DNA from 2 places in the Streptomyces yerevanensis genome. Region 1 is predicted to be linked to the other one. Evidence: riboswitches for the same ligand, from Rfam matches in the RefSeq annotation. Region 1 holds a riboswitch; the other holds the start of a gene.
What was found. A riboswitch is a leader RNA that binds a small molecule or an ion and turns the genes downstream of it on or off. The one in region 1 is predicted to bind cobalamin.
Positions count from the first base shown of each region.

Region 2: linked by a shared signal. The riboswitch ahead of OP79_RS11715 (ribonucleoside-diphosphate reductase subunit alpha) and the one ahead of OP79_RS03905 (CbtB domain-containing protein) in region 1 are both predicted to bind cobalamin.

Region 1 is NZ_JNWJ01000003.1:78,180-82,250, reverse strand. Features, by position in the region: gene dhaK (dihydroxyacetone kinase subunit DhaK) at 1-745, opposite strand, end outside; gene OP79_RS03915 (four-helix bundle copper-binding protein) at 918-1,289, shown strand; gene OP79_RS03910 (histidine phosphatase family protein) at 1,367-1,936, opposite strand; cobalamin riboswitch at 2,048-2,208, shown strand; gene OP79_RS03905 (CbtB domain-containing protein) at 2,245-2,478, shown strand; gene OP79_RS03900 (CbtA family protein) at 2,504-3,268, shown strand; gene OP79_RS03895 (acyl-CoA dehydrogenase family protein) at 3,455-4,071, shown strand, end outside.
Region 2 is NZ_JNWJ01000009.1:137,525-141,595, forward strand. Features, by position in the region: gene OP79_RS11715 (ribonucleoside-diphosphate reductase subunit alpha) at 1-2,112, opposite strand, end outside; cobalamin riboswitch at 2,257-2,397, opposite strand; gene OP79_RS11720 (ribbon-helix-helix protein, CopG family) at 2,499-2,738, shown strand; gene OP79_RS11725 (GNAT family N-acetyltransferase) at 2,745-3,251, opposite strand; gene OP79_RS11730 (nucleoside hydrolase) at 3,315-4,071, opposite strand, start outside.

The DNA of each region.
Region 1 (4,071 bases):
TGGGGTTCAGGTCCTCCAGGACCGCGTTCACCGAGAAGTCGGCGATCTCCCGCGACGTCATCATCGCGCGCCGCTCGCGGCCGGGCTCGCCGTGGATGCCGATGCCCAACTCCAGCTCGCCGGGCGGGAGATCGAAGGTGGGGCTGCCCTTGGCCGGAGTCGTACAGGCGCTCAGTGCGACGCCGAAACTCCGGGAGCTCTCGTTGACCTGACGGGCCAGCGCCTCGACCCGCTCCAGCGGCTGGCCCTCATGGGCGGCGGCGCCCGCGATCTTCTCCACGAACAGCGTCGCGCCGGTGCCGCGCCGCCCCGCCGTGTAGAGGCTGTCGGTCACCGCCACGTCGTCGTTGACGAGCACCTTCGCCACCTGGATGCCCTCGTCCTCGGCGAGCTCCGCCGCCATGTCGAAGTTGAGTACGTCCCCGGTGTAGTTCTTCACGATGAACAGCACCCCGGCCCCGCTGTCCACGGCGGCGGCCGCCCGCACCATCTGGTCCGGCACCGGGCTGGTGAACACCTCTCCCGGACAGGCCGCCGACAGCATCCCCGGACCCACGAACCCGCCGTGCAACGGCTCGTGCCCCGAACCGCCACCGGAGACGAGCCCCACCTGCCCGGCCACCGGAGCGTCCCGCCGAACGATCACCCGGTTCTCTACATCCACGGTCAGCTCGGGGTGCGCGGCAGCCATGCCCCGCAGCGCGTCCGCGACAACCGTCTCCGCGACGTTGATGAGCATCTTCATTCCGTACCTCCGGGTGAGGTGAGCAGCCGTGGCCGCGTCCTGGATCTCTCAAAGCCTGCGGGTCAAGTATCGATCGCCGAGTGCGGTTGGGCACGGGTGGGAACGGCGGATCTCGTGCCCGCTTGGTGACGTCACCGGGTTTGGCGTGACGGTGTCCGGCTACTCGGACAGCGTGTCAGCGACAGATCAGCAGGAACTCGTCCGTTTCCTCGAGGACCGGTTCGCCTGTGCGCAGGCGTGTACCGAGTGCGCGCGGGTGTGTGCGCTGCGCGCGAGTCTCGCCGATCTCGACGGTCCCGAAGATCAACAGGAGCTGCGGCGCAAGAGCATCATGTGCGCGGAGGTCTGCGACGCGACCTGCCGCGTGCTGGCCGAGCAGACCTGGCAGGACGAGGCCGCGACGCGCGCCCAGGTCGAGTGGTGCCGCGGCGTCTGCCTGGAGACCGCGCACGTCTTCGACCGGAACCCCGGCGCCGAGGAGGGCGCGCTGGCCTGCCGGGACTGTGCGCGCGCCTGCACGGAGTTCCTCGCCCTGCTGAGGTGACGGGTTTGCTGGGGTGACGGTCCTGCCGGGATGTCGGCCGCCCTGAGGTGACGAGCAGCCGCCCAGGCCTCGGCCCGTCAGTCCCCGAGCCCCCGCCCCACCCGTACGTTCCAGCGTCCGGCCCGACCGCTGAGTTCCGTCGCGGTCAGCGGCGGTACGTCGATCCGCCAGAACGTCGGCTCCGGAGCACCGAGCGCCCGTACCACCACGGCCCGTACGATCTCCGGCTCGACGACGGCGAGGGTCCGGCCCGAGAACTGCCCGGCCGAATCGAGCCACTTGGCGACCCGGTCGCACAACTCGCGTACGGATTCACCGCCGTGCGGGGCGCAGGACGGATCCGCCAGCCAGCGCGCGACCGCCTCCGGCTCCTCGGCGCTCACCTCGGCCAGGCTCGCGCCGCGCCAGCGACCCACGTCCAGCCCCGCCAACTCGGGCTCGTCCGTGGCGTCGAGACCGAGCGCGCCGGCCGTCTCGCGGCAGCGCACGCCGGGGGAGACCAGGGCCCGGTCCACAGCGGGCAGCGCACCCGCTGCTGCCTCCGCGAGCCGCAGCCCGGCGGGGTCGAGAGGGCATCCGTCGTCGAAACGCGCCTCCCGCAGTGCGGCACTGATCGCTGGTGAGATCAACATCACTCGGCTGGTCATCGGCCCACTTTCGTACTCGAACGCCCGCTCAAAGCCCTTGCCCACACCGGGAATTGGCGCATGACCAGGGCAACGGCGCACTCTCCTGCACCGCGTGCGCCCTTGGCCGCCTCCCCGCTTCGCGGTACGGTCACGTCGATATTGACGACGGTTCGACGGAAGCCGGTGAGAATCCGGCACGGTCGCGCCACTGTAAGCCCGTAGCGACCGCCTCCCACCAGGGGCGGTGCAGTCCGGGCAAGTCAGACCCGTGGCCGTCGTCCTGTGCACCACCAAGATGGGACGCGAGTTCCCCAGGAGGTTCTGCCATGGCCCAGTCCGTCGCTCAGCCGACCGTGACCAACCCCGCTGTACCGGCCGCCGTGCCGGCCAAGCTGCCGATCGGCGCGATCGTCCCCTGGGCGGTCTTCTTCGGCATCCTGATGCTGGTCCTGCTCTACTTCGTCGGCGCCGAGCAGGGCGCCACCTCCGTGGTCTCCGGCGAAGGCGTGCACGAGTGGGTGCACGACGCCCGCCACCTCCTCGGCTTCCCCTGTCACTGACGGCGACGAGGAAGCGTACGAGCACATGGACTCAGCAACCGTCAGAAACCTCCTGGTGCGTGGCATGCTCGCGGGACTCGCCGCGGGCCTGCTCGCCCTGGTCGTCGCCTATTTCCTCGGCGAACCACGTGTCGACGAGGCCATCGCCTTCGAGGAGGCCCACGCCCACGAGCACGGCGGCGAGGAACTCGTCAGCCGCACCATGCAGTCCACCGCCGGTCTGAGCACCGGCGTCCTCGTCTACGGCGTCGCGTTCGGCGGCATCGCCGCCCTCGCGTACTGCTTCGCACTCGGCAGGATCGGCCGCTTCGGGCCACGCGCGAGCGCGCTGCTGCTGTCGACCGCGGGCCTGCTCGCGGTCTACGTCGTCCCGTTCCTCAAGTACCCCGCCAACCCACCCGCCGTCGGCGACCCCGACACCCTCAACCAGCGGACCACGCTGTACTTCCTGATGGTCGTACTCAGCGTGCTGCTGGCCGTCGGCACGGTGATCCTCGGCAAGCGCCTCGCGCCACGCCTGGGCAACTGGAACGCAACCCTCTCCGCGGGAGCCTTCTTCGTGCTCGTCGTCGGCCTGGCGTACGCGGTCCTGCCGTCGTACAACATGGTCCCGGAGGGCTTCCCCGGCACCCTGCTGTGGCAGTACCGGCTCGCCGCCCTCGCCATCCAGGTGACCCTGTGGACCGCGTACGGCCTGGTCTTCGGGTACCTCGCGGAGCGCGTGCTGGCTCCGCGTACGGCTGCTGCCCAGCGGGGGAGCGCCACGCAGGCAACTCCCGTACCGCAGTGAACAGTTGAGTCAAGCGATGGGCCCCCGGACAACCGGGGGCCTTTCCTTGTGCCACCCACGTGCCATCCACGTGTTACCCACTCCCGCGTGTTCCCAATTTCTGGAACACGTTCTACGGTGTGCGCCGTAAGACAGGGCGGCCGGAGCAGCAGGCCAGTAGGAGCCCCGTGGGAGCCAGGAGGCGCCGTGCATCTCGAATACACGCCGGAGCAGCAGGAGTTGCGCACCGAACTGCGCGCCTACTTCACCGAGTTGGTGCCGGAGAACGTCCACGCCCGGTACGCGGACCCGGCGGCGCAGAAGCGGTTCTACCGCGAGACCATCCGCCGGCTCGGCTCCGACGGCTGGCTCGGGGTGGGCTGGCCGAAGGAGTACGGCGGGCGCGGGCTGAGTCCGATGGAACAGTTCATCTTCTTCGACGAGGCCGCCCAGGCGGGCGTACCCCTGCCGCTGATGGCGCTGAACACGGTCGGACCGACGATCATGCAGTTCGGCACCGAGGAGCAGAAGGCGTACTTCCTGCCGAAGATCCTCTCCGGCGAGATCGACTTCGCGATCGGCTACAGCGAGCCCGACGCGGGCACGGACCTGGCCGCGCTCAAGACCAGGGCTGTTCGGGATGGCGATGAGTACATCGTCAACGGCCAGAAGATCTGGACGACGAACGGTGATACGGCGGACTGGGTGTGGCTGGCCGTCCGTACCGACCCGGACGCACCCCCGCACAAGGGCATCACCATGCTCCTCGTGCCGACCTCCGACCCCGGCTACTCCTGCACCCTCATCAACACCCTCGCCTCGCA
Region 2 (4,071 bases), on a different contig from region 1:
GGTGCGGGCCGCGGCCATGTCGATGAGCCCGCGCTGCGGGATCTCCCACGCCGTGCGGTAGAGCCGTCGTACGTCCTCGGGGATCCAGGCGAAGTCCTGCACCGAACCGTTCGCCTCGCGCAGCGCCTCGCGGGTGCGGGCGTCCCAGACGCCCAGCTCCTTCAGCTCGTTCACCAGATACGAGTTGACCTGGAGGAACTCGCCGGACAGGGTCTCGCGCTTGAAGAGGTTGGAGACCTGCGGCTCGATGCACTCGTAGACGCCGGCGATGGAGGCGATCGTGGCGGTGGGCGCGATGGCGAGGAGGAGGGAGTTGCGCATGCCGGTGGTGGCGATGCGCTCGCGCAGGGCCGCCCAGCGCTCGGGCCAGGTGAGCTCGACGTCGTAGTGGTCGGGGTGCAGCACACCCCGGGCCGTACGGGTCTTCTCCCAGGCCGGAAGCGGGCCGCTGCGCTCGGCGAGGTCGGCGGAGGCCTCGTACGCGGCGAGCATGATGCGCTCGGCGATGCGGGTGGAGAGGGCCTTGGCCTCGGCCGAGTCGAAGGGAAGCCGCAGCTTGAAGAAGACGTCCTGGAGGCCCATCGCGCCCAGGCCCACCGGGCGCCAGCGCGCATTCGACCGGCCCGCCTGCTCGGTCGGGTAGAAGTTGATGTCGACGACGCGGTCGAGGAAGGTGACGGCGGTACGGACGGTGGCGTCGAGCCGTTCCCAGTCGAGATCATCGGTCGTCATATCGACAAAGGAACCCAGATTCACGGACCCCAGATTGCAGACCGCCGTCTCCCCGTCGTCCGTCACCTCCAGGATCTCCGTGCAGAGGTTGGAGGAGTGGACTGTGTGGCCGGGCAGGGCGGTCTGGTTGGCGGTGCGGTTGGCGGTGTCCTTGAAGGTCATCCAGCCGTTGCCGGTCTGCGCGAGGGTGCGCATCATGCGGCCGTACAGATCGCGGGCCGGGAGGGTCTTCCTCGCGAGGCCGTCCGCCTCCGCCTTGCGGTAGGCGGCGTCGAACTCCTCGCCCCACAGGTCGACCAGTTCGGGTACGTCGGAGGGGGAGAACAGGGACCACAGGCCGTCCTCGTCGACCCGGCGCATGAACTCGTCCGGGATCCAGTGCGCGAGGTTGAGGTTGTGCGTACGGCGGGCGTCCTCACCGGTGTTGTCGCGCAGCTCCAGGAACTCCTCGATGTCGGAGTGCCAGGTCTCCAGGTAGACGGCTGCGGCACCCTTGCGCCGGCCGCCCTGGTTCACGGCGGCGACCGAGGCGTCGAGGGTCTTCAGGAACGGGACGATGCCGTTGGAGTGCCCGTTCGTGCCGCGGATCAGCGCACCGCGGGAACGGATCCGGGAGTACGCGATGCCGATGCCGCCCGCGTGCTTCGAGAGCCGGGCGACCTGGTGATAGCGCTCGTAGATGGAGTCCAGCTCGTCCTTGGGGGAGTCGAGGAGGTAGCAGGACGACATCTGGGGGTGCCGCGTACCGGAGTTGAAGAGGGTGGGGGAGGAGGGCAGGTAGTCGAGCCGACTCATCAGGTGGTAGAGCGCGGCGACTTCGTCGACGGACCGGATGCTGTCGTCCTCGGCCAGTCCGGAGGCGACGCGCAACATGAAGTGCTGGGGCGTCTCGATGACCTCGCGGGTGATCGGGTGCCGCAGGAGGTACCGGCTGTGGAGCGTACGCAGCCCGAAGTAGCCGAAACGGTCGTCGGCCTGGGGGTCGATGAGCGAGTCGAGCCGCTCGGCGTGGATGCGTACGAACTCGGCGGTCCGCTCGGCGATGAGCCCTTCCTGGTGCCCCACGGCGACGGACTCGGTGAAGGACGTGACGCCCTGCGAGGCGGCCTCGGCGCGGATGCCGATGGTCAACAGGCGGGCGGCCAGCCGCGAGTAGGCGGGGTCCTCGGAGATGAGGCCGGCCGCCGCCTCGGTGGCCAGCTCGCGCAACTCCGTCTCGTCCGCGCGGGCGGACCGGCCGCGCAACGCGGCGGCGGCGACCCGGCCGGGGTCGGTGTCGGGGAGGTCGGCGGTCAGCTCGGTCAGGGTCCGCAACAGCGCGGTTCCGGGACTGTCGGTCTCCAGGGCTGCTGAAACCGGTTCGGCTGGCGCGATGGTCACGTGGGGCTCTCCCTCGCTCGGCAAGGGGCCTGCGGGGAGAGGGGGTTCGGGGCACACGGGCGTACGCGCTCTGCGACAGCGGGACGCCGCGTCCACCGGCCCACTCCGCGAGGCCCGGACGGTCATGGTCGCCCGGACCGGATTGGCCTGGGCGCGCTGTCGGCAGGTCCTCGGACTGACGCTCGCGCACGGCCAGTCCCGGGGACAGACATGCACAAGTACACCGTTGCGGGACAGTTCCGGATTCGCACCGGATTCCCCTGCGGCGACAGCGAGCATGAGCATACATCTTGTGCTGGGCTACGGAAGTGCACCCCACATGTTGTGTTGCATCGCGGAACCTCGATGGGACGCGACAGGCGAAGGCGTTGCGTTACGGTGCCTCCATGACGCCGGAGACCATCAGCTTGCGCCTGGACGAAGAGACGTATCGCGAGCTGGAAGAGCTGGCCGCCGCCTGGCGCGTCACTTTGGCAGAGGCCATCGGAGTGGCTGTGCACGAGGCGTACGTCCGGGAGCAGTACCGGCGTGCCGCCGCCGAGCTGGACGAGTGGCGCAACAACCCTGCCTATCGGGCGGAGGTCGCTGACGCGCGGGCGGAGGTTGAAGAGCCGCGTGTTTGGTGACGGCCGCTACAGCTCCAACTCGTAGGCCAGCAGGCTGATGTCGTCGAGGTGCGGGATCGGGTTCCAGTCGCGTTCCGGAGTGCGGGTGAAGCCGAGCCGTTCGTAGATGCGATGCGCGGAGTGCATGGCCCGCTGGGTGGAGAGCACGATGCGTACACAACCGGGAGTGGCCCGTGCCCGATCGACGCAGGCGTGTACGAGCGCCTCTCCGACACCCCGGCCACGAGCCTCCGGGGCGACGGCGAGCATCCGTATCTCGGCCTCATCGGGGCCCGAGATGTCGGCCATCGGTCCGCCGGACGGTACGAAGGTCACGCCGCCCAGCACGCGGTCGTGCTCGACGGCGATCAGCACATCGGCTGCGGCGGCCCGCTTCGCAACGTCCCGCAGCTCCCCCAGGTACCAATCACTCTCGCCGAAGTCGAGCAGGCCGTCCCCGAGATAGGCCTGCGCGGTGATCTCGCCGAGGGTCTCGTACTCGTCGGGCATCGCCTGCCTGATCGTGATGTCCATGGCTTGCAGTGTGCCGGAGAGGTACGACAACGGCCTGTGGATTTCGCCGCGGCCCTGTGTGGCTCAGCCCACCCCTGGCCACTGAGGCAGCGTCGCCGCGAAGTCCTTCGTGAAGTCGCGGGTGCCCGGCCCCAGGGCCACGCGCCCCGCGACGGCCGTGCGGGCGGTGAGCACGGGGGAGTCGGCGTAGTAGACACGCTGTGCGGCCGAGGGAATGAACACGGTCTTGCCGCGGGTCAGTTCGCTCGCGGACTCGACGATGACGGCGCCCTCCGCGGCGGTGATGAACGATTCGTCCGCGCACACCCCCACCGCGAGCGGATCGTGCAACGGGCAGGCGTCGCCCCCGCCGTGGCGGAGGTACGCGTCCATGTACACCCGCAGCAGCCGGACGGCGAGCGCCGTGCCCGGGCCCGCCGCCTCCAGGACGGCCAGGTCGGCGGGCCCGAGCAGGCAGCGGTGCGAGGCGTCCAGGTCGACCATCGTGAACGGGATGCCGGAGGAGACGACCACCTCGGCGGCGTCCGGGTCGGCCCAGATGTTGAACTCGGCGACCGGAGTGATGTTCCCGGGCACCTGCGCGGCGCCGCCCATGAACACGAACTTCTTGACGCGGTGGGCGAAGGCCGGGTCCTCCAGGAGTGCGATCGCCACGTTGGTGAGCGGGCCCGTGGCGCACACGGTGAGTTCGCCCTCGTACTCCCGGGAGAGCCGGATGAGGGCCTGCGCCGAGGACTCCGGCAGGTGGGCGGCCGTGGAGTCGGGCAGCGTCTCGTTGCCGAGGCCCGCCTTGCCGTGGAAGGCGGACGCGGACGTGTAC